2 regions of the Paenibacillus sp. EKM206P genome follow, and region 2 is predicted to be linked to the other one. Evidence: riboswitches for the same ligand, from Rfam matches in the RefSeq annotation. Region 2 holds a riboswitch; the other holds the start of a gene.

Region 1 (16,318 bases), on a different contig from region 2:
TTATGACCTGCTGACTGCACAGGGGTTTACTGTGCATATTGAGATCCCGGAGTACCCCATTCATGCCTTGGGGAACGAAGGAGCGATTGGGCGGGTGCTGAATAATCTGATCTCGAACGCCATTCGCTACGGGGCAGATGGACGGACGCTAGGCCTGACGCTGTCAGAACAGCAGGATACAGTGCGTATAGAGGTATGGGATCGTGGCAAAGGCATACAGGAATCTGAGCAAGATAAAGTTTTTGAACGTATGTACACACTGGAGGACTCCCGCAATAAGGCGGTACAAGGCAGCGGACTGGGCCTTACGATTGCCAAACGTCTGGTTGAAACGATGAACGGAGAAATTCAATTGACCAGTAGACCTTATGAGCGGACAGTCTTCTCTTTTACATTGAAGAAAATCAACTATTAATCGAACTCAACATACTCAACTTAATAAATTTGTAAGAATCACGAAAGAAAAATGAACATTTCGCCCTTTATCCTTGAATTATCAGCAGTATACGAAGGGAGAACACCCATGACTTACGTAATACGTACACATCAGTTGACCAAAGCCCTGAAGGGCAACGAAATTGTAGCAGGAGTCAGCATGAATGTGCGCAAGGGAGAAACCTATGGCTTTCTCGGCCCCAACGGGGCAGGCAAGACAACGATAATGAAAATGATTACGAATTTACTCAAGCCGACATCGGGTGAAATTGAATTATTCGGTGAGAAATTAACGCCAAAGTCGTATCATCTGCTCGGACGGATGGGTTCGATTATTGAATACCCGATTTTTTATGACAGGCTGACGGCGCAGCAAAATCTGGAACTTCATTGTGAATACATGGGCTACTATAATAAGCAGGCTGTCCGAGATGCCCTAGAATTAGTGAACTTGCAGAATGCGGGTGACAAGTCGGTAAAAGACTTTTCACTGGGAATGAAACAGCGCCTCGGGATTGCCCGCGCTATTGCGACTAAGCCAGAGCTACTCATTTTGGATGAACCGATTAATGGTCTGGACCCCGTGGGAATCAAGGAAATCCGCCAATTATTCCACATGCTATGCAAGGAATATGGGATGACTCTGCTCGTGTCCAGTCATATTTTAGCGGAAATAGAGCAGATTGCGGATACGGTAGGCGTGATTAATCACGGAAGGCTGATTGAGGAAGTGTCGATGGAGCAGGTGCGGGAAACCAATACGGAATACATTGAATTTACGACCAACGATTGTAAAAAGGCGGCCTACGTCCTCTCCCATCATCTGAATCTGAATAATATAAGGGTGCTCAATGAACAGAGTATACGTATTTACGATTCAAATGTACCGCAGAAGCAAATTACGAAGACGCTCATTTTAAATGATATAGAAGTGGATTCCATTCATCAGAAAAGCAGTACGCTGGAAGACTACTTTTTGCGGCTGTTAAACGGAGGTGATCTTCATGCTTAAGTTGATGCAACTGGAGCTCAAAAAATTTCATCTGGCGGGTTATATCCGTTCAGCACTGATCGCCAATGCATGCATTCTTGGGCTGCTCTGTATCATCGCGCTGGACAGCCAAAGTACAGGAATACCCGAATTTACACAGTACACTCAGCTTCTCGATCTCATGGACATGCTGGTCAGAGCCACATTTATTGTGTTTGCCTCCGTTCTCCTGTGCCGCTTTATCGTAGGGGAATTTAAGTCCAAATCGATTACGATCCTGTTCATGTATCCGATTCACCGTCAGAAGCTGATGATCGCCAAGCTCTTGGTTGTGCTGCTGTTTACCTTCTTGTCTATTATTATTTCGGAAATAATCATTACGGCTGCTATTCATCTGCTCAACCAGTTTGTCTTGATTGTACCCGATAACCTTACTCTTTCGATACTGGGTCAACAATCAGCACGGACGCTGATCAATGCCGTTGCTGCCAGTTTTATGGGGCTGATTCCGCTGTATATGGGGATGCGAAGATACTCTGTACCCACCACCATTGTGACCTCAATTCTGATTGTAGCATTGCTTTTCTCCAATAATAACGGCGCTACACTCAGCTCCATTGCCCCCGTGCAAATCGGCTTCTCTATACTGGGAATGCTTGTGGCTTATGCTGCGATTCGACGTATTGAGTATAAGGATATTGCTTCGTAGTATGTAACTTAGTAAAACGCTTTCGAAAAATAGATGAAAATCATTGTTAGATATACACACATTTTTCACTGGACTTCATTCTAAAACAGGTATATCCTATAGGAGAAATTAAAAAACGGAATAAGGATCTTCGGGGTAGGGTGAGATTCCCAACCGGCGGTATGGCTCATGGAGCTAAGCCCGCGACTCTGTATCTAGCAACAGGATACAGACTGATTTGGTGAGATGCCAAAGCCGACGGTAAAGTCCGGATGGAAGAAGATCGAAATATCAACATGCCGCGAAGTGGATGAATGCTGCTTATTGGTTTTGCAGTAACTTCATTTAACTTGCATAAAGCGGCAAGTTTATTTGATCAACCCCCGTCTTGCATGGCTTTCGCCATGGACGGGGGTTTTTGTGCCACCGGTCCTGTATTCGCAAGGAGCTAATTGAGTATGAGTCAATCTTCTACTGTACTAACATCCAAAGGTTTTGATCATAGCTCCCACATGAAAAGCGGTTTTTGGCTGGTCGCAATAGGAGCAGCCTTGTGGGGCGCTGATCCGCTGTTTCGTATTATTTTGCTAAAATCATTTACTTCAACACAAATTGTACTAATGGAGCATATGCTGCTTTTCCTTGCTCTGACACCGATGCTGTGGAAACATCGTGAGGAACTCAAAGCGGTACGGCTTCGTCAAGTTTTCGCTATTTTGTTCGTCTCGTGGGGCGGCTCGGCTCTGGCCAGCGTGATTTTTACCATGGCGCTCAGCAACGGTGATCTGAATGCTGTACTCTTACTCCAGAAGCTTCAACCATTGGTCGCTATTATTCTGGCCCGCGTTATATTGAAGGAAATGCTGCCGCGTCATTTTGGATTATTAATTGTCGTCGCTCTGTTCGGGACGTATCTTCTGACCTTCGGTTGGTCGCTCCCCTTCGGGCATGTTCGTGATTTTGCCCAGGTCGGTAGTCTACTTGCACTGGGTGCAGCGGTTCTGTGGGGCGGTTCGACAGTCATGGGAAGCTACTTGCTTCGTTCAATGAAATATGAAACGGTAACCTCCCTCCGCTTCATGGTGGCGCTCCCTCTGCTGATTGTCCTCACCTCTGTAGAGCATGCGCCATGGAATATGCCTGCCGGTACATGGGCAGGCGCAGCTGTGATTATCAACTTGCTATTGCAGGCATTGCTTCCGGGTCTTCTTAGCTTATTGCTGTATTACAAAGGCTTAAGTACGACCAAAGCGTCTTATGCTACGATGGCAGAATTGAGCTTTCCCATGGTGGGGGTCGTGATTAATTGGATCGCATTTCAGCAAATCGTTACTGTAGCGCAATTGACTGGTTTTATGCTCATCTGGATTACGCTCTTTATGATTTCACGTCAGCAAAAAAATTAACAGTTCAATGTCCCCTTCATGACTCACCCAAGCCAAATTGTGAAGATGCTTTTGCATCTCCGATTTGGCTTTTTATGTGTTCGCATTAATATTAATCATAGTTCTTTAGACCTGTTTTTCAAAAAAAGTGTCTAAAATATGCTACTATTTCTCGTTTCCCAATGATTACATCTATAAAATTCGTCGGTTTATGTCGAATAAAACAATGTAGTGATCATCAGACACAGAGGAGCAAGAACTATGACTAAAACAAAACAAACAGTTCCGTGGTGGAACAGGTTTCTCAAGCAGTTTTATTTAATGAGGACAAGATTAATAATATCTTTTTTAGCTGTGTTATTGATTCCGAGCGTACTTATCGGGTACTTTTCTTATCAGGGGGCTACGACACAACTCAGTCAGCAAATGGGCGGTTCCGTATACACGAATCTGTATCTGATCCGGAGCAATGTCAATCAGTATGTAGCGCCTATTATGAAAGACCTGGACGTGCTTACCACTGAAATCAATTCTGATTCCATTGGTACCAACCAAGAGACCCTTCAGAAAAAGTTAGATGTTATCGTCAAGGCTCACCCCGAGCTAGATGCAGCGCTTCTCGGCAATGAGAAGGGGCAATACATACGTTCGCCGAAAAAACAGGAGTCCGATTATGATCCCAGGGAGAGAAAATGGTACAAAAACGCGATGCTGGAAAAGGGTAAAGTATTCGTCGGTGTTCCAGTTGCCAGCGTCACGACAGGGAATTTAGTCGTTAATATATCGGGAACGCTGGAGGACGGTGAAGGAGCTGTTGCCCTGGCTTTGAACCTGGACAAAATGAGTGAAAGTCTGCAGTCTGTTAAGATTGGTGAGCGCGGAGGACTCATTATTGTTGATTCTGAACATAAAGTTGTATCTGGGACTGGAACAGCTTTCAACAAGACAGGCAAAAAAGCGGCTGACGCCATAGAAGGACTTCCCGAAGTGGCGACAACCGTCGAAAATGATACTCCTTCCATGTCGCAAATTCAATTTATGAATCGAGATATGCTGGCCTTTACACTTAAGGACCCTCTCACCGGTTGGAGCATTGTCGCACTGTCGGATCTGGAGGATTATAGTGATGCAGCCCAACCAATTCTGAAACAAAGCCTGATTGTGATTGTTATTTCCATACTTGCCGCGGCGATCATCATTGTGCTTATGGTCCGCTCATTCTTAATTCCGCTGCGCAAGCTGCAAGCAGGAACACGCATCGTCCGTGACGGAAATCTGACCGAACGTGTTAATCTATCCAGCAAGGATGAGTTCGGCGAACTGGCACAGAATTTTGACCAGATGACGCATTCCTTGCATACGATGGTCTCAGAGGTCAACCAAACCTCCTCCCGACTTGCTTCCTCTTCCCTGATAATCAAGGAAAGCACAGAGCAAACGACGGAGTCCGTACAACATGTAGCGGAAACGGTTATGGAATCCGCGGAAAATGCAGCCACCAGCGCCGAGGCATCCGAGCAGACCGCTAATGCCGTTGAAGAAATGGCGAAGGGTGTCAGCACCATTGCCGAATCGGCAAGCTCCATCGTGGATTCAGCAGGACAAACCGAGCATGATGTGGCTCAAGGCAGCCAAATGATCAGTAGTGTACGGACCCAAATGGACCGTATTCTGGAGGCTGTCAGCCAAACGGCTAGCTTAATGGATGAGCTATCCCAGCTCTCGGACGATGCGAAGCAGATGAATACGGCTATTGCCGCCATTGCCAAGCAAACCAATTTGTTGTCTCTGAACGCGTCTATTGAAGCTTCCAGAGCTGGCGAAGCCGGGCGTGGATTTGCCGTAGTCGCTATAGAGGTACGCAAGCTGTCTGAGCAATCCAAGGAAAGCGCGGATTCCATCAGTCAGATTATTACTCAGATGCTCGATTTGATTCAACGCTCTACCGCTACCATGAACGGTAATGTTCGTAACCAGGTAGGTGAAGGTATGCGTATTAGCCAAGATGCAGAAGGTGCATTTACGAATATTGAGCGCTCTACTTCTCATATCGTGGAACAAATTCAAAGTGTGTCCGCTGCTGCTGAACAAATCTCAGCCAGTACAGAGGAAGTCTCCGCCACTGTTACCCATTTGGCAAGCCTGTCTCGCAATTCGGCGGACAGCTCGCAGACAACATCTGCTGCTGCTCAGGAACAAATGGCAGCTATGGAGGAAATTGCCTCTTCGTCACAGGAGTTGTCCAACATGGCGCAGGATTTGCAACAGCTGGTTAAGCGATTTAAGATTTAACTTACTACTAACAAAAGCCTTCGTCCGTATACAAATTACGGGCGAAGGCTTTTTACATTTGAGTTCTTGATATGCTCTCTCTTGTTACTTATAGGGTCATCTGACCGGTTAAATGACGGCGTCTATCTCCTTCAGGGTCGTGCTCCACCTTAATATTCTGATGGAAAATAGCTGTAGTCCGCTCTTCTCTGTCGTACATCGGCCAAGCCCCCTCGGACAGCACTGGCTTCCCATCACGTGCAAAAGCAACCCATGCCTGCTGCATATCTTGAGCCAGCTTCTGCATCGAAGGTTGAATCTCTAATCCAAGCTTATCTAGCAGCTCCAGATTATCGAAAACAAACGCAATCTCTGCACCGTGAACCGCTTGTCCAAAGGTAGGATGCCCCGGCAATGTCCAATCAAAACGATACATCCATACAGGCGCATGCGCCGACTGTGCAACAGCAAGAGCCAACGCAGGACGCCAAAAAAATAGATCGGTCAACATTTGCGCCTGTCCCTCAATCGTAACCGGAAAAGGTTCTATCAGGTCGCCGATGTCTGACATGCCCGTCATCATTTCCAATGCCTGTCTCGCTGTCGACTTGTTCATTAGATGGGATTCTTTTCGGATGAAATAGCCCCCCTCATGCAAGTTCGTTCCAATCAAAACGGAAACCTGCTTTGCTGAACCTTGCGCGATTGCAGACAGGGGTACATCTGGCAAGGTCACACCGTCCACAACGGGTTGATAGATCATCGCCATCCCTGGTCCGATGACTTCATGCGTCTTCGCCATCGCTAGCATCAGCGCATCTGTCGGCAGGCTAAACAACCTCTCTGGATGCTGAGTGTCCACACCCAGCTGCTGTAGATACACAGCCGTCACTTGCTCGGCCTGTGAAGTTGGCAATACCTGCGACGCACCGCTCTGCAAAATTGCACGCTGGAACAGTCCTTTAGCTGCTGGCATCGCCAATAAAGCGGCAATACTCATCGCGCCTGCTGATTCACCGAACACCGTCACTTCGTCCGGATTGCCGCCAAAGGCAGAGATGTGATCCCTAACCCATTCCAGCGCAGCGATCTGATCCAGTAGTCCCGCATTAGAGGTCAGGCCATCTCCCTTTGGAGTCAGATGCAAAAATCCTAACGGCCCCAATCGATAATTGATCGTAACAACCACAACATCGCCATTCTTCGCCATGCGTTCCCCGTCATATAAAGGTATAATCCCGGACCCCGTGACAAAGGCACCGCCATGAATCCACACCATCACTGGACGTCCCTTCTCAGGAGTCTTCGAAGCAGGTGTCCAAACGTTCAGGTATAAGCAATCCTCTGACTGCTCAGGCGGCTCCACCAGATTTCCAGTCATACTTTCAGCGGATGGCATAGGTTGCGGACAGATTGGCCCAAAACTCGTCGCAGCCCGCACACCCTCCCAAGACTCCAAAGGCTGGGGCGCGTGAAAACGTAGTTTTCCAACAGGAGGCTGTGCATATGGGATACCTTTCCACACATGATATCCATTTCCCGTTTCCCCACGTAATTGACCTAAACGAGTATGTACCGTAATACTTTCCATTATGAAGCCCCCTTTATTTCGTATGTTCAACACAACGGTATAATATCAATCTTTACATATCTCTATTATACCCTTTGCACACGGCCAAACCAAAAAATACCGGAAGCACTTTTGCGCTCCGGCATTTTTATAAACAAGATAGGGAAATAGCGATTAATCCCGAACTTCTTCTTTTGGAATCAGCTTGTAAATTTCTTCGCTTTCCATAGAGTCAATTAGTCGATCTAGCCACTTGTAATAAGCGACGGCCTGCTTCATTTTCATACGATCTTGCTGAAGAATCGCCTTAAATTCCTCGTACTCTTCACCCTGATTCATCAATCTGTCCAGCTCATCAATGGCTTTGCGCAGTACCAGTAAATTTGTTTCTACCGCTTTTCTCCATTTAATAGCGAAGAAGTCAGTAAATGTTTGATGCCAGTCATATTCAACTTCATACAAATCCTTGCGTGAGCCTTTGCTCCATACCTTATTTACCATTTTCAGATCCAATAATGTGCGAACTCCTGTACTCATGCTCGTTTTGCTCATTTCCATTTCACGGCCCATCTCGTCCAGCGTCATTGGTTTATCCGCAAAAAAAAGCAAACCGTATAAATGCCCCGCAGACAAAGTAATCCCATACAGGTCCATGTTTTTACCTATAGCTTCTATGACACGTTTGCGAATTTTTTGCAGCGAAGCCTGCTGCTCATCACCTAACTGGTACAAGCTCATGCTTGCAACCTCCTAATTTTAGAGCATTTTGCACAACCTAGTATGAACGATTTACCCGTAAAAGATTAGCTTTGACGCAATATATGAAATCTTTCAACAATAAATGAAATGTTTCAAAAGCAAAGCTTCTGTCTATATTACAACAGCATGGGTCGTTCAAAATCATAATTCGCAAAATTGCTAATGATAGTAAACTTTTTAAATTATGGATATACATAAATCTTTTTCTTATGGTTATATTTCATTGTCTATTTTAAAAAAAGCACTATCGGTTGTAAAGTTCCGAATGTTTGAGCATTCTATAGAACGAAGGAGCATATCGAAGGAAACTTTGTACAGTTTTTTCTGTACGTACTTTATGAACAGTTTTTTTGTTTGAAATGTAAGCAATGCTTCTGTTACAATTAATTTTGTCATTAACCGTTCAGGATGTTCAGAATTATGATTTTTATACTCAATCCTTAATGCAACATGGGGTTAATACCAAGCAAAGTATAGAAAGAAGAGGTGTATGTATGACGATTTTGGAAGTCAAAAATGTCAGCAAACTCTTTGGTCCTCACGCAGAGCAAGGTGTTCCGCTCCTGGAGCAAGGCTGGGGCAAGGAAAAGTTGGCCAAAGAAAAACAGATTACTGTTGGTGTCAATAAGGCCAACATGGAAATTAAGCAAGGTGAAATTTTCGTAATTATGGGGCTATCGGGCAGTGGCAAGTCTACTTTAGTGCGAATGCTAAATCGCTTGATTGAGCCTACCTCTGGTGAAATTCTGGTCCACGGCAAAGATCTCCGTAAGATGAACAAAGAACAACTTCGCGAAGTTCGTCGTAAAACCATCAGCATGGTTTTTCAAAAATTCGCCCTGTTCCCACATCGGACTGTACTAGAAAATGTAGAATATGGTCTTGAAATTCAAAAGGTAGAAAAAGCACAGCGTCAGGAAAAGGCGCAACAAGCGCTGGAACTGGTTGGTCTTAAAAACTGGGGCGATAAAATGCCCGATGAATTAAGTGGCGGTATGCAACAGCGTGTCGGTCTGGCACGGGCGCTGGCTAATGACCCTGAAGTGCTCCTGATGGATGAAGCATTCAGTGCATTGGACCCTCTCATTCGCCGTGACATGCAGGATGAGCTGTTGGAGCTTCAAGATAAAATGAAGAAAACCATTGTGTTTATCACCCATGATCTGGATGAAGCGCTGCGGATTGGTGACCGGATTGCATTGATGCGAGACGGTGCGGTCGTACAAATCGGTACACCGGAAGAAATTATGATCCAACCGGCTAACTCTTATGTAGCCCGCTTCGTCGAGGATGTGGATCTGTCCAAGGTATTGACGGCTGCTCATGTCATGCTTCGTCCAGAAACCATCACCATGGATCGTGGTCCGCGTGTGGCTCTGGAATTGATGCGGGAGCGTGGGATTTCCAATTTGTTCGTCATTGACCGCACCAAAAAGCTACTGGGTGTTATTAACGCCGAGGATGCTGTTCATGCACTGCGCAATAATTTGAAAATTGAAGATATTTTGATCACGGACGGACCGCAGGTTGCTGCCGAGACAGTCATTAATGATTTATTTGAAATTACAAGCTCGTCCAAGGTGCCGCTGGCTGTGGTCGATGACAAGCAAAAGCTGCTGGGCGTTATCGTCCGTGGAGCATTGCTCGGCGCACTTGGTGGAGATGTTACCACTACGAAGGAGGTGAATGCCCATGATACCGAAACTGCCAATCGCTGAGTGGATTCAATCCATTGTAGACTGGATGGGTATTCATCTGGCTGGATTGTTTAATGTTATTTCTTCCATTATAGAAGCTGTAGTTGGCTTTTTCTCAGGCCTGTTCATGCTTCCGCACCCTCTGGTGTTCATCGTAATCATCGGGATTATCGCCTTTATGATCGGGCGGGTTCAGCTTACGCTATTTACTGTCATCGGCTTCCTGCTGATTGATAATCTTGGTTATTGGAGTGAAACAATGAATACGCTCGGACTGGTCATCACGTCTGCGCTCGTATCCATTGTTATCGGGATTCCCATCGGGATCTGGTGTGCATACAGTAAATCGGCATCACGCATTATCACGCCTTTACTTGATTTTATGCAGACGATGCCTGCGTTCGTGTACTTGCTCCCAGCGGTTACCTTTTTCAGCCTGGGTGTTGTGCCGGGTGTTATCGCATCTGTTATCTTTGCTATCCCCCCAACCATTCGCATGACCAACTTGGGGATTATGCAAGTATCGGGTGAGCTGATCGAAGCATCAGACGCTTTTGGTTCAACATCTGCGCAAAAGCTGTTCAAAGTTCAGCTTCCACTTGCATTGCCTACCTTAATGGCTGGTATTAACCAGACGATTATGCTGTCACTGTCTATGGTTGTCATTGCTTCCATGATCGGTGCGGAAGGCATCGGTGCTGTTGTGTACCGTGCTGTGACACAGCTGCAAATCGGTAAAGGTTTTGAAGCCGGCTTAGCTGTTGTCGTTCTGGCTATTGTGCTTGACCGTTTTACGCAAAACCTGTTTAAACCTACGCAAAAAGGCAAAAGCCGCGTATCCAGCAAGCAAAAAGTATGGATTACTTCTGCAGTTACAGCTGTCATTTTGATCGCTGGTGCATCCCAATATTTTGTGGGTACAGATCATTCCGCATCTGGCAAAGGTAACGCTGCTGCCAACCCGGTTGGCGAAGAAGTCGGTTACAAAATTATCGGTATTGATGCCGGGGCAGGCATTATGAAATCGACTGCCAAAGCAATTCAAGACTACAATTTGTCTGATTGGAAGCTGGTTGAAGGTTCCGGTGCAGCTATGACGGCCACACTGGACAAAGCCATTAAAGCGAAAAAACCGATCATTATTACAGGTTGGACTCCACACTGGATGTTCAACAAGTATGATCTCAAATATTTGGAAGACCCTAAGAAGTCTTATGGTGAAGCCGAGGGGATTCATACGATTGCCCGTAAAGGCTTGCAGCAGGATGCTCCTATCGCTTATGAGTTTCTAAAACGTTTCAAATGGACACCAGAAGATATGGGTGAAATGATGGTCGCCATTCAAGCCGGAACCAGTCCTGAGCAAGCTGCCAAGGATTGGGCGGAGAAACATGCCGACAAGGTTCAGGAATGGACTCAAGGACTGCAACCTGTCAATGGTGACACCTTCAAGCTAAGTTATGTGGCTTGGGATTCTGAAATTGCCAGCACCAATTTGCTAAGTTATATTTTGGAGAACAAACTGGGTTACAAAGTAACCGCACTTCAAGTTGAAGCAGGTCCTATGTGGACGGGTGTCGCTAGTGGTGATGTAGATGCTTCACCGGCTGCATGGCTGCCGTTAACACATGCGGATTACTGGGCTAAATACAAGGATAAGCTCGACGATCTTGGGGCTAATATGAGCGGTGTTAAAACCGGATTGGTCGTTCCAGCTTACATGGATGTTAAATCGATTACTGATTTGCAGGATAACGGAGCCGAAGCGGCTCCGGCTTCCGCCACAACTGGGGACTTTGGCAAAGAGGTCGGCTACCGCATTGTCGGTACCGACCCTGGCGCCGGACTAATGAAGCTGACCGCTAAAGCTATGAATGACTATGGCTTATCCGACTGGAAGCTGCTTGAAAGCTCTGGAGCTGCTATGACTGCTACACTGGATAAAGCTATCAAAGCCAAGCAGCCTATCGTCGTAACAGGTTGGACTCCTCACTGGATGTTTAATAAATATGATTTGAAATACTTGAAAGATCCTAAAAAGGCGTACGGTGATAAGGAAGAAATTCATACAATCGCCCGCAAAGGCTTGAAGCAGGATGCTCCTGTGGCTTATGAATTTCTAAGCCGATTTAAGTGGACTGCTGAAGATATGGGTGAAGTGATGATCGCGATTCAGGACGGTACTGCCCCACAGCAGGCTGCCAAGAATTGGGCTGATAAACATCCTGACAAGGTTCAGGAATGGATCAAGGGTCTGCAGCCCGTCAACGGCGATCCTTTGAAGCTAAGCTACGCTGCTTGGGATTCTGAAATTGCCAGTACGAACGTATTGAAATATGTATTGGAACAAAAATTGGGCTATAAAGTAACAGCTCTGCAAGTGGAAATCGGCCCGATGTGGACTGGCGTGGCCAGCGGAAGTGTAGATGCTACCGCAGCCGCTTGGCTTCCATTGACGCATGCTGATTATTGGGCTCAATACAAGGATAAGGTGGATGACATCGGAACCAGCATGACTGGCGTTATGTCCGGACTTGTCGTTCCATCCTATGTGCCGATTGATTCTATCGAGGATCTTCAGCCGCCGCAATAATATTTTTTCTGCTTTTAAACCATACGAACAAGCAAAAGGCAGATCAGGGTTTACTCCTGATCTGCCTTTTTGTGATATCCAATATTTAGAGTTGCTCTCAGCCTTTTAGCGTGAATCCTTCTTGAGCGGACACATCGGCATGCTGCTCTGTCGTCTGGTGCTGTCTAAAGAATAACGGATAGATCGCGAAAGACACCAGCAGACTTACACAACCAATGACGCCTAGAGCAATCATATCTTTGAAGATGTATGTGATATCCAGTCCTTTGAGCGTGATGTTCCGTACAGCATCCAGGTAATACGTCAGTGGCAATATCTCAGCAAGCCCCCGCAAGAAGCCGGGCATTGCCTCTAATGGCCACGTATAGCCTGACAGCATAAAGGAAGGAACAGCAATCAGCATCAGAGTTTGGGTCGCATCTACTCTGGTTTTGGAAAAGAGACTGAACAGGAAGCCTAATCCGCACAAGGCAAAGTTAAAAACCAGCGACACTAAAATCAACGGCAATACCTGTCCCCTAAACGGAATATCGAAGCATAAAGCGCTGATACTGAATACAGTCAGCACATTGAAAGCTCCCGCTGCATAATACGGTGCCAGTTTGGCAATAGCCAAACGCCAAGGGGTATTTCTCCATGCGCCAAATCTCCCCCAAGTCCCTGCTTCCTTATCACGCGTGCAGGACAACGCGATACCAAGCAGCAAACACTGCTGGAGAGCCGCAGAGATAACCCCTAGGGGCATGAAAAGCTTATAATCATATACCGGGTTAAATAGCACTCTGGATCGGAACGGGATGGTAGTCAGCGTCGATGCGGCCTGATCGGCGTTCATTCCCTTTTGTTTCATGGAATTGACTGATACTCCGGCACTCACGCTACTAATAACCTGATTCGCAATCCGACTGGCACTATTGGAATACATCATATTACTGCCGTCAATCAGCGTGAGCACGGGTGGATTCTCCCCATGCTTAAGCCGAGTAGTAAAGTTGTCGGGAATGACGATTCCGACCTTAGCTTCTCCAGTCTCTACTTGACGGACTACATCATCCTGATTGTTTGCTTGCCGTGTAACGGCAAATGAATCGGTCGAATCAAACGCCTGAATGATCTGGCGACTGAGTTGCGAATTATCTCCGTCGTACACGGTGACAGGCATCTCGGTAATCCGCTGATGTGAATATAGGAAGCCGAATAGTATCGTATACACAATCGGCGTAATCAGCAGAATAGCCATAAAGCGGCGGTCCCGGAAGATGCTCAGCCATTCCTCGCGAAACACATCGCGGATACGAAGTCTTTCCTGTGAATCCTGCATATTACTGCGCCCCTTTGCCTGTAAACAGAACCGTGGAGCCTGTTGGAACCGATGCAGCAAGGTCTGGCAATGCTACTTTAACACCGAAGGAACGGACATCCTTGTCACCGGAGCTTTGGCTCGGTTTTTGAATGGCAAAGTCAGCAGCCGATTCTAACAGAATGACTTTACCCTTCAGCTCCTTACCGCCAGACAGCAATTTAATTTGGACTGTATCCCCTGCTTGAAGACCGTTCAGAGACGTTTCAGGTACATAGAATTTAGCCCAACGTTGTGTCGAAGTTTCAATGGTATAAACCGGGAACCCTGCACTAGCCATTTCACCTAAGCTAAGCGACTTGGATTTTACGATTCCATCCTCAGACGCACGCAGCGTAGTGTAGCTCAAATAGGTCTGAGCCTCCTGAAGCGCGGCTTCCGCTTGGGCTACCTGTGCATTGGCACCTGCAACCGCAGATTGAGCCTGCTCAACTGTGGATTGCGCCGCCTTCACCGCAGATTGCGCTTGTTCTACCGAAGCCTGAGCGGCTTTGACATCTTCCTGTTGCAGAGCAACTTTGCCCGCTCCTGCCTGTGCTTCCTTCACCGCAGCCAAGGCTTGGCGGTATTGAGCTTCAGCCGCCGTAATTTCCTCCTTGCGGCTTCCCTCCCGTGCCATATCCAATTTTTGCGACTCTGCATTATACTTGGCCACTGCCTGTTGATGTTCCAATGTCGCTTGATCCAAAGATGCCTGGGTTGCTGCACCGGCTTCTTGAAGCTTTTTGGCACGCTCCAGATTTTTAACGGTCAGGTCCAGCGTTTCCTTGGCTACCTTCACAGATACTTGCAATTGCTCAAGCTCCTGTGGTCTTGCCCCGCTCTTGAGGGCATCCAGTTTTGCCTTGGCAGCGTTCGCAGCCGCTTTGGCCTGTTCAATCTGGCTGGAGGAAGCCTCTGCGGTCACACTGACCGATGTCGTGCCTTGGCTTTTCTTGGCCTGAGCAGCACTCACAGTAGCCTGTGCCTGGCCTACGCCTGCTTGAGCCTGCAACACTCCAGCTTTTGCTTTGGATACATTACTCTTGGCTGCCAGCAATGCCGCCTGTGCCTGCTTCACCTTATCTTCCAACTCGCGACTTTCCAGATGGGCTAACACCTGCCCTTTTTTCACCTGATCGCCTTCTTTGACGAGCATCTGGTCAATCCGTCCTGCCATTTTAAAGCTGGCATTGAGGGTATCCGACTCCACATAAGCCGTAGGAATGGAAGAAGACTGATCCGCAGACAAGCTGCTTCCACCCCGTGGAAGAGCAGTTAAGGCATATATCCCAACCGCGATTAAAATAATAAGTACGACATAAATCGTATATTTTTTAGCTTTCATGTTTTCATCACTCCATCTGTATATTAATGTTGCATGCCCAATGCATTACACACAAAAACTTCAATACTTTCACGAACCTCTTGCAGATTCATCGTTTCGCCCCAAACCATTGACCTCATCGGTGCAAAAATGTAAATCCCAAATAAGCAATTGGCTGTTGTTTTGGCATCCAGCTTACTTGAAATTTTCCCATGAAACTTGCCGGAATCGATCTCTGCCTCCATAAAATCAAAATAGTCAGCCAGCACCTGCCTAATATTAAAATGCTGCTCTTGCGAAACCCAGCCCTTACTGACCAATAGACGGCAAAAGTCCGGTTCTCTCACAATAAACTCAATATGTACTTGGATTAGCTTGCGAATCCTAAGCTCCACCTGATCTTTAGGAGTATGAGCCATTGCTTCATGGATATCCCGGACAAAACGCTCCATCCCCATCTTCAAAATGTAAATGTACAATTCTTGCTTGTTTTTAAAATTGTAATACAGGGTTCCTTTGGCTATGCCACAAACTTTGGCAATTTCCTCCATATTTGTTTCATTAAATCCTCGTTCAGAAAAAGCTTTGAGTGCGCCGTTAAAAATAATTTCCTTTGTCTGCTGTTTCATGCTTCCTCCTTTTTTGAACTGACCGTCCAGTACAAAAATTATGTATTTATTATAAGCCCATTTTTAGTTATCCAGCAATAGGAAAAATAAAAATATTTCATTTTAGACAATTCGTCTAAACGCTTATTCTAAAAGTGAAAATGCAAAAACGGATCGAATAAGTGAGGGGGTCACTCATTCGATCCGCTATGTCATAAAATCGGATGATAAGGGGGCCATTCTACGGATTATCAACCGATTTTAAGGGAAGGCCGACTATTTTTTCACGGTTTGATTATATTGCGCAATTTTGCCTGTAATTTCTTGTGTAGCTTGATCCAATGCCTGTTTTGGTTGTTGCTGGCCACTCAGCACAGCCTCGATTGCACCTTCGACGATTTGACGCGCTTCTGGGAATACGCCCATCACTGCGCCCTGTGTAGCGGTGGATTGTGCCGATGCATGCAATTGGTCAACCGCCGTCTGGAATTGCGGATATTTTACCATATTGTCTTTAAGTACCTTTTCGTCATAGGCCGCTTTCGTGATCGGGAAGTACCCGGTATTCACACTCCATTGTGCCTGTACAGCTGGGGAAGCGACGAATTTAATGAACTCCCATGCTGCCTTCTGCTGGGCTTCGGGCTTGTTGTTC
Region 2 (16,318 bases):
TTACGAAATATACGGGAGCCTATCAGGACTATTTGCGTAAGTCCTCAGTCAAGCCCTTTTGGCTGGTGAATACGAATAAACTTGTCCGTTTCTATACTGGAGCAGACGGGCTGAAAACAGGCTATACGGCAGAAGCAAAGTTCTGTCTTTCCGCTACCGCGAAGCGTGATGGCTTGCGTGTCGTGGCTGTCGTGCTCGGGGAGCCAAATACGAAGATACGCAACAATGAAGTGTCTTCCATGTTCGACTATGCATTTTCTCAATATACAATGAAATCCATATACAAGCCGGGTGAATTGCTGGGCAGCGTAAAAGTTGAAAAAGGCGTGTTGCCAGAGCTGAAAATTCAGGCTGATCGTTCTTACAGTGTGCTGGTGAAAAAAGGTGGCAACAAACAAACGTTGCGTCATGAATTGCAACTGGCCCCAAGCCTCAAAGCTCCTGTCCGGGCTGGTGATCCAGTTGGTAAGCTGGTCGTCTATCAGGATGGACAACGGCTTAAGGAGTTTAATATCACTTCGCCTGTGGCTATCGAGAAGGCCGGATGGTGGAAATTGTTTAAACGTACCATGTCGAACCTATTTTCTTTGTAGATTTTACGGGGTTTTCTTCTAGTTTTGTCGGAGGGCAGGAATCGTCTGCGGCTACGTAGAAATCCTTGTCCAAGACCGGGAGGAGAGTGAGCAAGCATGAACCTGCAAATTGAAATGGAGCATCACCGGGGGGTACTGATTGTAAGGCTGTCTGGTGAGCTTGATCACCATACGTCGGACATGGTCCGTATGCAAATGGATGAGGCGATTCAGCGCCGGCAATGCGAGCATATTGTGCTCAGCCTGAAGAATCTTCAGTTTATGGATAGCTCCGGCCTTGGCGTTATCTTGGGACGGTACAAACTGATCAAGCAAAAGGGCGGAAAAATGGCAGTCTGTGATGTCAATCCGCCGGTACACCGACTGCTGGATATGTCAGGGCTGTTCAAAATCATGCCCATTTATGACAACGAGGGAAATGCGCTCACGGAACTGGAGGTAGTGTCATGAGAGAAGGCACGGGTAACAATTTCATGAGCTTGCAGTTTGCTGCAAAATCCGAGAATGAAGCATTTGCTCGTGTGGCTGTCGCGGCCTTTATTTCCAGGCTTGATCCCACAATGGATGAGCTAAGTGATTTGAAAACCGTGGTGTCTGAAGCGGTGACAAACAGTATCATTCACGGCTATGACAGCGACCCGTCAGGTGTCGTAACGATTAGAGTCGGGATTGAAGCGGACGTGATCACGTTGGTTGTTGAGGACGCAGGCCGAGGAATTGAGGATCTAGAACTCGCCAAGCAGCCTTTATATACGTCCAAACCTGAATTGGAACGCTCCGGCATGGGCTTTACAATTATGGAAAATTTCATGGATGAGTTTGAAGCAGTCAGTGAGCCGGGCGGAGGCACGTCGGTCCGGATGAAGAAAAGGATTGAATCCAAGAAAGCTTTATATAATTAGGAGTTGATCCTATGGAAGCAGGAGGAAAAAAAACTTCGCACAGCTATTTAGAGGATGCGGAAGTCAAGCGGCTTATTGCATTGAGTCAATCCGGTGATAATGAGGCTCGTGAGACACTGGTCAATAGTAATATCCGGCTCGTCTGGTCTGTCGTGCAGCGCTTTATGAACCGGGGGTATGAACCTGACGATCTTTTTCAAATTGGTTGCATTGGCTTGTTAAAATCGGTGGATAAATTCGATCTCAGCTACGAAGTCAAATTTTCAACATATGCAGTACCGATGATTATCGGTGAGATTCAACGGTTCTTGCGTGATGACGGTACACTCAAGGTTAGCCGTTCCTTGAAGGAAACGGCCAATAAGGTCCGCAAAATGAAGGACGAGCTATCCAAACGGCTCAACCGCCTGCCTACAGTCAAGGAAGTTGCTGATGAGCTGGGAGTGACGCCAGAGGACGTTGTTTTTGCGCAGGAGGCCAATAAGCCGCCTACTTCAATTCACGAAACGGTGTTCGAAAATGACGGTGATCCGATTACACTTATGGATCAGATTGCTGACGAATCCCAGGAAAGATGGTTTGACAAGCTGGCACTCAATGAGGCCATTGGCGGACTATCTGAGCGGGAGCGGTTGATTGTGTACCTGCGCTATTACCGGGATCAGACGCAATCAGAGGTTGCAAGTCGGCTTGGTATTTCTCAGGTGCAGGTATCACGGCTGGAAAAAAAGATTTTACAACTGATCCGCGATCAGATTGCCCAATAATAACAGTCAGGATCTTAGTGAAATCCTTATGCTTACGTATCTTTAAAGGGTATTCCAAAGCCATTTTAATGGTCAGGGGTACTCTTTTTTGCGTGGGATAAAAGACAATACACAGAATAGGTTTCCTTGCTTCGTTCCATACTAACTGATAATTACGAGGATAAGGAGGGGATCGGATGACTCATACTCCGGCTCCTACAGTAGCTCCTATTGTCTACTTGCGGCTCCGCAGCCGTGTCCGCATGATACAAGGACAGGATTTACATTTGGGTGATGTAGCCAATTTGCTGACTAATCCTGAATGGGAAAAGGAACTGCTTGAGCTTGTTCTCAAGCGGCCGCAGCACCAGGACGGTAATCTGATACTGATAGATATGCTGCAGATCATAGCAAAAATTAGAGATCATATTCCGGGGGTCGTAGTTGAATCTCTTGGGAAGCCGCATGTACTTGTCGAACTCGTGGAGAAACCCCGTAAGCCGTCCAAAATACTGTTTGTTTTGGTATGGGTGCTTCTGTTTTTTGGCTCTGCGCTGACAATTATGAATTTTCATGCCGACGTTAGCATGATGGAAGTACAGGTTCGGATTGTGGAGATGATTACGGGACATAAGGATGAGCATCCGTACCTGTTTCAAATTGCTTACTCAATCGGCATCGGCTTTGGCATGATCGTTTTTTTTAATCACTTGTTCAAGAAAAATTGGAACGAGGAGCCGACACCGCTGGAGGTGGAAATGTATCTGTACCAGGAAAATGTGGATCAGTATGTTGTGGCAGAGGAATATGAAAAGATGGCCCGTCTGCAGACAAAGGCTAAGAAACCATGATATTTGTACAGGCTGCACTTCAGATTATTTTAGGTATTGCTGGGGGCCTTGCGGTGGGTAGCGGTGTAATTGCTTTTTTTATTGTGCTGGATATCATGCCGCGATTAGCTCAACTCACCCGTACGTATAAAAAATCACGTGCATACGAAAAAGCAATGATTATAGGTTCAGTGCTGGGGACTGTGGTCGATTTTTGGAACATTTGCTTGCCACTACCGGGCATATTTACATGGATACCTGGGCTATTTTGCGGAGTGTTTATTGGTTTGCTCGCCGCGGCTTTAACGGAGGTATTAAATCTCCTGCCTATACTCGCCAAGCGACTCCACATGACCGTGTATATGCTCGGTCTGCTAATGGCAATGGTGCTTGGTAAGGTGACGGGTTCCTTATTTGACTGGTTTGTATACAACCGTTAACAACGAAAGCGAAGGGGACAAGGAATATGGATCACAGAGCGGATCAAGAGCATCGGGAGCAGCATCAAGAAGACGGGGTAATCGGAAGGGAATATCATACTGGCGAAGAAAAGTTGAGTCCATGGCAGGAAAAGCAGGCGCAGGAATCTGCACGTTTTAAACACAAAAAAGAGAGTGAGCGATCTGATAACGTAGAGGAGTCCGTTCGCTACTGGCAGGCCGAAGATAATATATCGCCGAGGATGAAGGATAACAAGAATACACTTGAAACAGTATTAGGTTTGGGGGAGACCTTTGATGTCGTATTCAGGGAAATGACACTGGGAGGGCGTCATACTGGATATCTGTTCCTGAATACCTTTGCGAAGGATCAAATTATGCTTGAAGTGCTAAAGCGGCTCACCTATCTGACGCCGGATAATCTCTCTTCCGATGGACTACAAGCGTATTTCGAAAACTTTATTCCACATATTCAGGTGGAGAAGACAGATAAGATGTCAGTCGTCATTAACAAGGTACTGACGGGGATGAGTGCCTTTTTCATGGAAGGTGAACGTTTTTCCCTTATTCTGGATACCCGTAATTATCCGGTGCGTAGTCCAGAGGAACCCTCTTTGGAGCGGGTTGTGCGCGGTGCCCGCGACGGGTTTACTGAAACAATGCTTACAAATGTAGGTCTGGTACGCCGGCGTTTGCGGGACCCAGGACTTAAATTTGAGGCTATGCAGGTCGGACGCCGAACTCGAACGGACGTATGCTTGGGCTATATTGACGATATTGTAGATAAGGTGATGGTGGATACTGTACGAGACAAAATTAAAAATGTTAATTTGGATGGTATTCCGCTGGCCGATAAGCAATTAGAGGAGACGATTATCAATAAAGGTTGGAATCCATATCCATTAGTACGATATTCGGAGCGACCAGATGTCGTGGCATCGCATATTATGGAAGGGAGACTCGTTATTTTCGTAGATACCTCACCCAGCGTGATGATCTTGCCTACCACTTTTTTTGACTTGTGTCAGCATGCAGAAGAAAATCGGCAAACCGCTTTTATGGGAAGTTATTTGCGGTGGGTACGTTTTTTAGGCATATTCGCCTCAATGTTTCTGCTTCCGATGTGGCTGCTAATGGTCATCAATCCCGAATTAAAACCAGCTTTTCTTGATTTTATTGGTCCTCAAAAGGAAGCACATCTTCCGCTGATTGCACAGTTTATCATCGTGGAACTAGGGGTCGATCTCATGCGAATGGCGGCTGTGCATACTCCGACACCACTGGCTTCCGCTATGGGCTTGATCGCAGCCATTCTGGTCGGTGATATAGCGGTTAAGACGGGACTTTTCGTGAATGAGGTCGTGCTGTATATGGCTGTCGCTGCCATAGGAATGTTCGCAACACCGAGCTACGAGCTGGGGCTGGCAAATAGACTGATTCGACTATTCCTGCTGGTTGCTGTTGCGATTTTTCACGTACCGGGCTTTGTCGTGGGTACGACACTGATCATTTTGATGCTGACGCTGCATCGGTCATATAATTCTTCGTATTTGTGGCCGTTCATTCCTTTTAATGCCAAAGCGTTAGCTTCCATCTTGTTCCGTATGCCTGTACTAGATGCGGCTAACCGCCCGTCATCTAACAAAACGAGGGACAATACGCGTATGCCCCATACGGATGCCGACACAGATTCGAACTCAGGCAATGGACAGGAGCATTAATATAAATGATCTGCATAAAAATCCATTGTTCTTGATGTTTTTTTTGCTATACTGGTGTAAACATTCGATGGAATATGACTAGCTTGTTCCAGAAAGAGAGGCGCCAGAACATGTATTTGCATGGAAGCAGTAAAATTAACAGCAATGGACATTTGGAGATCGGCGGTTGTGATACAACGCTTTTGAAAGAGCGTTTTGGCACGCCGCTATATATTGTTGACGAACAGTTAGTCCGCCGGCGTTGCCGGGAATTCATAGAAGCTTTTCGTGAAACTGGATTGAAGTTTCAAGTTGCTTATGCAAGCAAAGCGTTTTGTGTTATGGCGATGTGCGCTTTAGCTGCTGAAGAAGGGATGTCGCTTGACGTTGTTTCCAGTGGAGAATTATTTACTGCGCTACAAGCAGGGTTCCCGGCAGAACGAATCCATTTTCACGGCAATAACAAAACACCGGAAGAAATTGAAATGGCGTTAGATGCGCAAATTGGTTGCTTCGTCGTCGATAGCGAAATGGAGTTGCATTTGTTGCAGGCCCTTGCCTCTGAGAAGGAACAGCAGGTGAATATCTTACTGCGGGTTACACCAGGGGTTGAGGCGCACACGCATGAATATATGGCCACAGGTCAAGAAGATTCGAAATTTGGCTTTGACATTGGGAACGGTACAGCACGCCAAGCAGTGGAACAGGCTATCAAGCTAGATCATCTTAACCTGCTGGGGGTACATTCTCATATCGGTTCGCAAATATTCGAAGTGAATGGCTTCCAAATGGCTGCTGAACGGGTTGCAGCTTTTTCCAGAGAAATTAAGGAACAGCTTCAGTTTTCTTTCAAAGTGATTAATCTGGGTGGGGGATTTGGCATTCGCTACACAGAGGAGGACACACCGCTGAAAGTTTCCACCTATGTGCAGGCTATCGGCGAAGCGGTGAAAACTTATTTTTCAGGACTTTACGATGAACTTCCAGAAATTTGGATTGAGCCGGGACGCAGTATTGTAGGCGATTCAGGCACGACCTTATATACGGTAGGAAGCATCAAGGATATTCCGCAAGTACGTAAATATGTTTCGGTAGATGGTGGGATGACAGATAATCCACGCCCTGCACTGTATCAGGCCAAGTATGAAGCGATGCTGGCTAATCGAGCGCAGGATACGAACGAAGAGACGGTGTCCATTGCGGGCAAATGCTGCGAAAGCGGCGATATGCTGATTTGGGATGTAGAGCTGCCTCGTATAAATAGCGGCGACTTGCTCGCTGTTGCCTCAACCGGAGCCTACAATTACTCGATGGCGAGTAATTATAACCGAATACGTCGACCTGCAGTTGTATTTGTCAACAACGGTGAGGCCGAGTTGGTGGTGCGTCGGGAAACCTACGAAGATATCGTACGCAACGATGTTGTGCCACAGCGCTTGGTTCGTGATCAAGCCAGTCCGGCGGTTCAGCCCAACGCCAAGATTACGGTTTCGTCCTGATTTTAACATTGTAAGATCAAGCAGGCCATTGAGTCGGTAATCATATACCGGGGTCAATGGCCCTTTTTTTTTGGACAAGACTTTGCTAAGCGCGGCAATTCATAGTAAACTGGAACTTGATGTTATTTAGTTCTCAAAACAGGTTGAAAAGGAGATACAAACAATGAAAAAAGGTAGAATAGATCTTGAAAACGGCGGTATCGTCGAAATTGACTTTTTCCCAGAAGAAGCTCCAAACACCGTTGCTAACTTTGAAAAGCTGGCAAACAGCGGTTACTACAACGGTTTGAGCTTCCACCGTGTCATTCCTGGCTTTGTTGCTCAAGGTGGTTGTCCGATCGGTAACGGTACAGGCGGTCCTGGTTACACGATTGACTGTGAAACAGCTACGAATACAACAAAGCATGCCAAAGGCGTTCTGTCCATGGCTCATGCAGGTCGCAACACAGGTGGCAGCCAATTCTTTATCTGCTACGCTCCACAACCACATTTAGATGGAGTACATACTGTATTTGGTAAAGTAACCAAAGGTATGGAATTCATTGATGCTGTAAAGCAAGGCGACAAAATGAAAGAGGTTAAAGTATTTGACGTGTAATTTTACCGTTAATTACATGATCTTTTTTTAATAGCGTTGCACCTAAGCCGTTCTGTCTTTGGACAGGGCGGCTTTTGTTGTCTTTTGTTTGACGGTTTATTGATTTTCGCAATCACGTAGGCATTACAGTGCGTAAGATCACATTCGAAAAGTAAGTGTTGTGATAGCCTTTTCATAAGAATGCAATTTCCAATTTTTTTTATATGAGTATTCAAACTCGTTAAGGATTGGAAAAGAAGGGGGCTTATCACATTGTCTATTTTAACGAGCACAAATCGACTCGGATTTTTTGAAATCCGGCTGGAATCCATTGGTGGACTCGGCGCTAATCTGGCTGGCAAAATGTTGGCCGAAACCGGGGTGCTTGGTTTGGGGCTGAATGCTTCAAATTTTTCGTCCTACGGTTCGGAAAAAAAGGGAACTCCGGTTAAAAGTTTCGTCCGTTTCTGTGAGCCAGAAGTCGATATTCGGGATCACAGTCCGATTGAGCAACCGCATGTGGTAGGCATTTTCCATGAAACGTTATACAAAACGGTAAATGTAATCAGCGGACTGCCAGCGGATGGGATTGTAGTGGTTAATTCCACGCGTCCAGCAGAAGAAATACGGGCTGATTTGGGACTGGTATCCGGAACATTAGCGGTGGTGGATGCGATGGGCATCGCACTGGAAGAGCGAACCAAACTAAATACGTCCATGCTCGGTGCCTTGTTCCGTGTCTGTGACTTCCTGGACCCGGAAGCGATGAGATCGGTTATACGCAGTACCTTTGAAAAGAAAAATCCACTGTTAGTGGAACCTAATCTGCGTACGTTTAACCGTGGTTATGATGAAATGGAACTGCACGTATATCCGGTTACTGATGACGCGCAGGATCGGGTTTTTGAACGTCCGCAGCCATTGCTGGGATACGAAACGCAATTACTGGGGGGCGTTATTGCAACTCAGGGAAACAGCATAACGAGAGATGTTAGTGGTTCACGTCAGGGGTATGTGCCTGAATATGAAGTTGATAAATGTACCCATTGTGCCAAGTGTGATTCGATTTGCCCGGATTACTGTTTTGTATGGGAAGAGCAAGCAGACAAACGCGGAAGAATGATGCCATTTTTGCAAGGGATTGATTACCAGTATTGCAAAGGATGTCTGAAATGTGTAGATATTTGCCCATCGGGGGCACTAAGCTCGCGTCGCGAGCAATGGGGATGGGCTGAACAGAATCGAGTTGCCCACCAATTTCCGGTATATGAAGGAGGGCGTGCGTAATGGCAAAACTGGAGGAAGAACTCAAACAGACAGGCGCCGCGCAAGTGACAACGTTCGAATCCGGTAATGAAATGGCAGCAACGGCGGCTGCGCAGATTAATTATCATATGATGGGATATTTCCCGATTACTCCATCTACCGAGGTAGCGCAGTATCTAGATCAGATGAGAACGAGAGGTCAGCATAATATTAAGCTGGTTGCAGCAGACGGAGAACACGGATCGGCAGGGATTTGTTATGGAGCTGCCGCAGCGGGAGCGAGGGTGGTGAACGCCACTAGTTCGCAAGGTTTCCTGTACATGCTGGAGCAGTTACCTGTTCAGTCAGGTACCCGTTTTCCTATGGTTATGAATCTGGTGACACGAGCTGTCAGTGGTCCCCTAGATATTCGCGGAGATCATTCGGATCTGTACTATGGTTTGAATACAGGCTGGGTCATTTTGACGGCAAGTACACCACAGGCTGTGTATGATATGAACATTATGGCACTAAAAATTGCAGAGCACAGCGATGTTCGGCTGCCTGTAATGGTCGCATATGACGGTTTTTATACGTCCCATCAAAAACGTAAAGTGCAATATTTTGCCGATGCTGAGACCGTGCGTGGTTTTGTAGGTCCTAACCCGAACTTAAATTATCCGAATATTACGGATTTTGATCATCCTGTTACTGTGGGCGCGCATATGAACGGCGATGACTTGACGAATAATCATGTTCAGCTGTCCGAAGCACTGAAGCTGTCAGAAGGAGTATATGAGCAGGTAGCAGCAGAATATGCCGCTTTATCCGGTCGGGAATACCCGATTTTAGATCTGTATCAAATGGAGGATGCTGAGGTTGCGGTATTTCTGTTGAATTCGGCGGCTGAATCGGCCAAGGATGTGGCGGATCAACTCCGCGCGCGCGGAATTAAAGCTGGTGTGATACGTCCGAACATCATCCGACCGTTCCCAGCCGCACAACTGCGGGAAGCATTACGCAATGTCAAGGCGTTGCTGGTAGGTGAGCGTGCAGACTCGTATGGGGCAGACGGCGGTAATTTAACGCATGAAATTAAAGCGGCCTTGCAGGAGGACCCGCTGAATCGGACACTCGTGTTGAGCCGTATCTTTGGCTTGGGCGGCAAAGATTTTTATGCAGAAGATGCAGAGGCGTTCTTCCAGCTTGCAATCGAGGCGGCAGAGGCCGGACGAGTAGAGAAGCCCTTTGATTACTACGGAATTAATTCGGGTTCACCGGACAAGGTGATGCCGCAAGTTATGCAGCCGCCACGTGGTAATGATTACCGTACGGGTCTGATTCAGGTTACGCCGGACGAGGAGACCGGGAAGCTCAAGGTCAAGGTACCCCCTTTGCGGTCGTTGACAACCAAACCACGGCGTCTTTCACCAGGCCACGGAGCTTGTCCAGGATGTGGGGCATTGTCTGCGCTGGAACTGTTTTTCAAAGGTATTGAAGGGGATATTGTCGTGCTGTTCCAGACAGGCTGCGTATATGTGACGACGACAGGGTATCCATATACATCACACAAACAACCGATGATCCACAATCTTTTTCAAAACGGGGCCGCTACCCTTTCAGGAGCGCTAGAAGCTTACATGGAAATGAAACGGCGTAATGAAATTGAGATGTCGGACGATCCGACCTTTATCATGATTAGTGGTGACGGTGGGATGGATATTGGTATGGGTTCTGCGATTGGTGCGGCTCTGCGTAATCATAAGCTAATCATGCTGGAATATGATAACGAGGGGTACATGAATACAGGTTCACAGCAATCTTACTCCACTCCGCTCGGTCACATGACCAGTACGTCGGGTGTAGGTAAAATGCAAAAAGGAAAGCAAGGGCATCACAAGGATACCGTGCAAATCATGGCTGCTTGTAACATTCCGTATGCTTTTACCGCTGCTGAAAGTCATCCGCAGGATATGCTGCGTAAAGCAGCCAAGGCTCAATGGTATGCAAACAACGTGGGTACGGCCTATGGTAAAATCCTGTGCGCCTGTCCGCTGAATTGGAAATCCGAAGACAGACTGGGTACCAGCATTGTGGGCGCCGCAGTCGAGTCCTGTTTCTTTCCTTTGTACGAAATAGAGCAAGGCAGTACGACGATTACGTACAATCCGGAGGACAAAGGAAAACGAATTCCAGCTGCTGAATGGCTGAAATTAATGGGTAAAACGAAGCATCTTATTAAGGAGGAGGCTACGCTGGCGACCTTTGAACAGGAGATTGAGCGTCGCTGGACTATCCTGAAAAAGAAACATGAAATTTCAGAGCTATAATCCTGTTTTTTGCATAATCATCGATTAACATTGTTAGCCGCTGTTACTGTAGTGGCTCGATCAAGATTCTTTGCGCTTATTGCGCAAAGAATCTTTTTTGTCGTTTATGGGTTGAAGCATAAAAAAACAGGTAATGATTTCCGATATAGGAGTGGAGGCCTATAAGAGGCACGTTAAAAAGTTTTCTTCTGAATTTTAAGATGCAATGAGGTGCAGGTAATGATTAAGCTGAATACAGTTGAAATAATCGAAATTATAAAGAAACAGATCCCTAAGGTTATGAACATCAAGCCAGTGGAACTCAAGTTTACGGATGATTTTGGACGGACCTCGCTGGCAGCGACAGAACACAAATTTACGCTGACGAACCAGCATTATTCTGCCAAGGTGATGGATTGCGTGTTAGAAACACAAGTACGCCCCATTTTAATGTGCGAAATTATTTATTTTCTAAAATGCGAGTTTATTGACGGACATGTTGATGTACGACTGGATTATGAAGCATGTTCTGAGGAAGGGCGAGGACCGGTTGCTTCAGCCGTAATTACCTTTGATCATGCAACAGAGCTGGGAGTCGAGGAACTGGCCGATCTGATTGACTTGGCGCTTCATATGAACGATAAAACCTGGTTTGAAGAACTCTCCAGCCAATATGTCAAAACCAAAGCAGGAGCTTCTATTTGATAACTTGCTTTTTTTAGAAGTCGGTGCTAATATACGTAACAAGTTTAATGTTAATTCAATTAAATAAGAGCAAGATCCTTCGGGGCGGGGCGAAATTCCCCACCGGCGGTGATGACATGTTTGTGGATCGTTTTTGTGAGAAACAGCATGGCTTAGTCCGTGACCCGGATGCTGAATGATCAGCAGAAGGTGGACCTGGTGCAAATCCGGGACCGACAGTATAGTCTGGATGGGAGAAGGATACGAAGCGCATGTGCATGACGTGACATGTGCCGATTTTTAGCATACCCAATTGTGCGTACGGCTTATTTCGTTGTAGGACAGCATCGGGCGATAGCTTGCTTAAGCTTTCTTTTTGATGGGTGTTCTGAGCGTATTTGGTTGTATACTCAGTCATGCTTTCTATTGGCAAACCTATGATTTCATGTCGTCTTAAGATGCAAATGAACTGCGCTTGTATACTACAAATGTGACTCTCATCACCCCCATGACGGATTGAATCCGAACTGGGGTTTTTTTGCGCTTATAGCTGATGAATTAGGGATAAACTGAGATGTAGTGGAAAGGAGTGAAGGCATGTTTACCGGATTGGTCGAGGAAGTGGGTCGTATTCAAACCATTTCCAAAAGCGGTGAAGCGATGGTGCTGGGGATTTCGGGTTCCGTGGTGTTGGGCGATTTAAAAATAGGAGACAGTGTCTCAGTGAATGGCGTTTGCCTGACGGCGATACAGATCGGTACGAAAGACTTTAAGGTTGATGTGATGCCGGAAACCTTTCGTAGCACTAATCTGAAAGAGTTGAGATCCGGCAGCCGAGTCAATCTGGAGCGAGCGATGGCGGCGAGTGGAAGGTTCGGAGGACATATCGTGCAAGGACATGTGGACGGGACGGGAACGATTCGCGGGGTGACATCAGACCAGAATGCAGTGGTGTTCGAAATTGAGCCTAAAAATCAAACATTATTTAAATATATTCTTCTCAAAGGGTCAATCACAATTGATGGTATAAGCCTCACAGTCGCACAGCGTACGGGAGATACCTTTGCCGTATCCATTATTCCCCACACCTTATCCGAAACGGCCTTACAAGCCAAACGTGAGGGGGATACCGTCAATATCGAATGCGATATTTTGGGCAAATATGTAGAACAGCTTTTAGATTACAGAGGTGCAGCGGAGGCGGAGAGAGTAGAAAAAACTCCTCTCAGTTTGGACTATTTGGCGAAACACGGCTTTGCCTGATATTGAATGGTAAGCCTGTTTAGGAGCATTCGTGGCACAAGACATAAGGAGGAAAGTGTTATGGATAGAGGTAGCCAAACAAGTGCAATGGCAAACGTCATAGAGCATGGCGAGTTGGAACATGACGAAGAGATTCGTTTGGATTCCATCGAAGAAGCGTTGGAGGACTTAAAAAACGGTAAGGTCGTCATTGTAGTGGATGATGAACAGCGAGAAAATGAAGGCGATTTTATCGCTTTGGCTGAAAAAGCGTCGCCTGAGGTCATTAATTTCATGATTACAGAAGGTCGCGGGTTGGTCTGTGTGCCGATCACACGACAAAGAGCCGAGGCCTTGGAATTGCATCCTATGGTAGAGCAAAATACAGATTTCCACGGTACTGCCTTTACGGTATCGGTAGATCATATGGAGACAACAACGGGGATTTCAGCGGCCGAGCGTTCCTTGACTGTACGCGCCTTGGCAGACGAAGCAGTCACAGGAAGTGATTTCCGCAAGCCTGGTCACATGTTCCCGCTGATTGCTCGCGATGGGGGTGTCTTGCAGCGTGCTGGTCACACGGAGGCGGCTGTTGATCTGGCTCGACTCAGTGGCTTCAAGCCTGCTGGAGTCATTTGTGAAATTATAAAGGAAGATGGCTCAATGGCCCGCCTGCCTGATCTGGCATTGGTCGCTAAGCGACATCAATTGAAGCTGATCAGTATTCAGCATTTGGTGGACTACCGTCGTCGTTTGTCATTGTAAATAATTTAAATTAAGAGAGGTTGATTAATTATGGCACGTTTTCTAGAAGGTAATCTTGTATCGAACGGTTTAAAATATGGTATTGTGGTGGGCAGATTTAATGAGTTTATTACGAGCAAGCTGTTAAGCGGTGCAATTGACGCACTTCAACGACATGGTGCACAGGAAGATGAAATTGATGTAGCCTGGGTTCCGGGTGCATTTGAAATTTCACTAATTGCGCAAAAAATGGCTGCAAGCGGCAAATATGATGCCGTAATTACGCTGGGTACGGTCATCCGTGGTTCTACTTCACATTATGATATCGTCTGCAATGAAGTGGCCAAGGGTGTGGCAGCGAGCAGCCTAAAAACGGGAGTACCTGTTATTTTTGGGGTAGTGACTACAGAAAACATTGAACAGGCTATTGAACGAGCAGGTACGAAGGCTGGTAATAAAGGTTGGGATTCAGCACTGGCTGCGATTGAAATGGCCAATCTCGGCAAGCAATTTTAATGATAGGAATAGCTGAATAGAACGGTATAAACTGCAAGGGGAAAAAAGGGATTGGATTGTTAAGCAAGGCGATGACGTATATACTACAGAAAGAGGGATTGATAACGCAGAGCATAAGTGCTATAGGGAAAGGTATTGTTGAATGATGATTGGAGTAAGGCAGGGGGAAGCACATTGACAGTCGTAAACTACAAGCTGGAAACATTCGAGGGTCCGCTGGATCTACTGTTGCATCTGATTGATAAAGCCGAAATCGACATTCAGGATATCCCGATTAGCGATATTACTGATCAGTATATGGCTTTTTTGCACAGTATGCAGGAGCTGGAACTGGACATTACGAGCGAGTTTCTGGTGATGGCGGCGACGCTCTTATCCATTAAGAGTAAATTGTTGCTTCCCAAGCCACCTGTGATGGAATATGACGATTTGGATTTTTATGAGGAAGAGGATTATGATCCACGTGAGGAACTGGTCCGCAAGCTGGTGGAGTATCGTAAATATAAAGGGATTGCTCGCCATCTAAGTGAACGTGAGTGGGAGCGGAGTCTAATTTATGGCAAAGAGCCAGAAGATCTGAGTGCATTCCTGCCCACTGAACCCGTAAATCCGGTGCATGGGCTGCATGCAAGCGATTTGGTCGCAGCCTTTCAGCGTGCTTTGCGCAAAGCAGAACGACGTACGACGGTAACCCGTGTTCATCGGGACGAAATTTCAGTCAAGGACCGTATCCGGCAAGTTATCGGGGCTTTAGAGATGGTGGGGAATGGAGGACGGCTGCTGTTCTCCAAGCTGATGCATGAGGATATGTATCGGCATGAAGTGGTTGTGACCTTTTTGGCTATCCTTGAACTGATGAAAATGAAGCAAATTTTCTGTTATCAGGAGAAGCTTTTCGATGATATTGTAATGGAGTGGAGAGGGGATTTACGGGTTAATGGATTATCTGAAGCTGAAATCAATTATTGAGGGACTGCTGTTTCTAGCAGGAGAGGAAGGGTTGTCCACCAAGCAGATCGCCGACATTGTAGAGCAGCAGCAAGAGCTGGTTGAACAGTGCCTGGAAGATATGAAGCAGGACATGGAGCAGGGGGGAAGAGGCCTGCAACTTGTCCGTATTGCCGGTCATTATCAGCTTGCAACTTTATCCGAACATGCACCTTACTTTGAAAAGCTCGCATACTCTCCGGCACGTGCGTCACTGTCTCAAGCTGCTTTGGAGACGCTGGCCATTGTGGCCTACCGCCAGCCCATTACAAGAGTTGAAATCGAAGAGATTCGGGGGGTTAAATCCGAGCGGGCCATACATACACTGGTCAACAAGGAGCTCATTGAAGAGAAAGGTCGAGCTGAAGCCATCGGACGGCCGATATTGTACGGAACGACGAAATCATTTTTGGATTATTTCGGTCTGGGCTCTCTGGCAGATCTACCGCAACCGGAGCTGTTCGAGAATTCGGACAATTTGGAGGAAGAGACTCAATTATTGTTCGAGCGTCTGGAGAGTAGCCAGCCTGCGGCCAACGATCTAGATCTTGAATTCCAATAAAGTTGCTCCGGATCTTGCGGCTCACTTATGTAAAAGTTCAAACAGACAGCCAGTCCTCATATCGTTGGGGGCTGGCTGTTGGTATTTTAAGATGCATGATTTTCCGGCGAACGGTCATACTATTTTTGCCATGATATTCTATAGCAAAAAGGTAGGGAGGACACGCCAGTGTGGAAATGGATCAGTATCGCCATCATCGTCGTTATATTACTTGTACTGGCAGTTCTGCTCTCTCGTATTCGTTTGAAGCTGAATATTGCCAAACATGACAATGATGATCGGGCGCATCTAGAGATCAGATTTCTATACGGGATGATAAAAATGAATTACGATGTGCCGGCCATTCTCATAACAGGGTTGAAAAAAGGGCTTCTCTATCGGCTAGATCGCAACAAAAACATACATAAAACGGATGCTTCCGTGGATAGCGGTAATATTGATACAGTAAAAATCAAGCAATTTATACATGATATACGGGTTTTGCTCAAGGGAACGAAATCCTTTAATAAATGGTTGCGACATACATTGGCACATGTGACGATGTCCAAAGTGGAATGGTCTACCAACATTAGTCTTGCTGACGCGGCATATACAGCTACCTCAACTGGTATTTTGTGGGGATTAAAAACAACCTTGATCGGTTATGCTTCAAGCTTTGTACGCATGGATTGTACCCCTAAGCTGTATGTTGTGCCCTATTGGGTGGATCGCTTGCGTTTTACCACCACTTTGAACTGTGAAG

The links. A riboswitch is a leader RNA that binds a small molecule or an ion and turns the genes downstream of it on or off. The one in region 2 is predicted to bind FMN.
Region 1: it holds a riboswitch for FMN, as region 2 does, so the genes downstream of both, G9G53_RS01440 (DMT family transporter) here and ribE (riboflavin synthase) in region 2, are expected to answer to the same signal.

The regions. Positions count from the first base shown of each region.
Region 1 is NZ_JAAMNQ010000001.1:289,566-305,883, reverse strand. Features, by position in the region: gene G9G53_RS01455 (sensor histidine kinase) at 1-415, shown strand, start outside; gene G9G53_RS01450 (ABC transporter ATP-binding protein) at 524-1,447, shown strand; gene G9G53_RS01445 (ABC transporter permease) at 1,440-2,135, shown strand; FMN riboswitch at 2,258-2,402, shown strand; gene G9G53_RS01440 (DMT family transporter) at 2,573-3,520, shown strand; gene G9G53_RS01435 (methyl-accepting chemotaxis protein) at 3,761-5,791, shown strand; gene G9G53_RS01430 (carboxylesterase/lipase family protein) at 5,880-7,361, opposite strand; gene G9G53_RS01425 (GbsR/MarR family transcriptional regulator) at 7,515-8,078, opposite strand; gene G9G53_RS01420 (quaternary amine ABC transporter ATP-binding protein) at 8,594-9,817, shown strand; gene G9G53_RS01415 (glycine betaine ABC transporter substrate-binding protein) at 9,792-12,389, shown strand; gene G9G53_RS01410 (ABC transporter permease) at 12,487-13,710, opposite strand; gene G9G53_RS01405 (HlyD family secretion protein) at 13,712-15,076, opposite strand; gene G9G53_RS01400 (TetR/AcrR family transcriptional regulator) at 15,100-15,684, opposite strand; gene G9G53_RS01395 (ABC transporter substrate-binding protein) at 15,940-16,318, opposite strand, start outside.
Region 2 is NZ_JAAMNQ010000003.1:514,650-530,967, reverse strand. Features, by position in the region: gene G9G53_RS09210 (D-alanyl-D-alanine carboxypeptidase family protein) at 1-593, shown strand, start outside; gene spoIIAA (anti-sigma F factor antagonist) at 690-1,043, shown strand; gene spoIIAB (anti-sigma F factor) at 1,040-1,495, shown strand; gene sigF (RNA polymerase sporulation sigma factor SigF) at 1,507-2,262, shown strand; gene G9G53_RS09190 (stage V sporulation protein AA) at 2,439-3,092, shown strand; gene G9G53_RS09185 (stage V sporulation protein AB) at 3,089-3,511, shown strand; gene G9G53_RS09180 (spore germination protein) at 3,538-5,232, shown strand; gene lysA (diaminopimelate decarboxylase) at 5,343-6,710, shown strand; gene G9G53_RS09170 (peptidylprolyl isomerase) at 6,874-7,308, shown strand; gene G9G53_RS09165 (2-oxoacid:acceptor oxidoreductase family protein) at 7,561-8,574, shown strand; gene G9G53_RS09160 (thiamine pyrophosphate-dependent enzyme) at 8,574-10,862, shown strand; gene G9G53_RS09155 (IDEAL domain-containing protein) at 11,082-11,546, shown strand; FMN riboswitch at 11,618-11,791, shown strand; gene ribE (riboflavin synthase) at 12,123-12,788, shown strand; gene ribB (3,4-dihydroxy-2-butanone-4-phosphate synthase) at 12,849-13,532, shown strand; gene ribH (6,7-dimethyl-8-ribityllumazine synthase) at 13,563-14,027, shown strand; gene G9G53_RS09135 (segregation and condensation protein A) at 14,202-14,996, shown strand; gene scpB (SMC-Scp complex subunit ScpB) at 14,965-15,576, shown strand; gene G9G53_RS09125 (DUF2953 domain-containing protein) at 15,745-16,318, shown strand, end outside.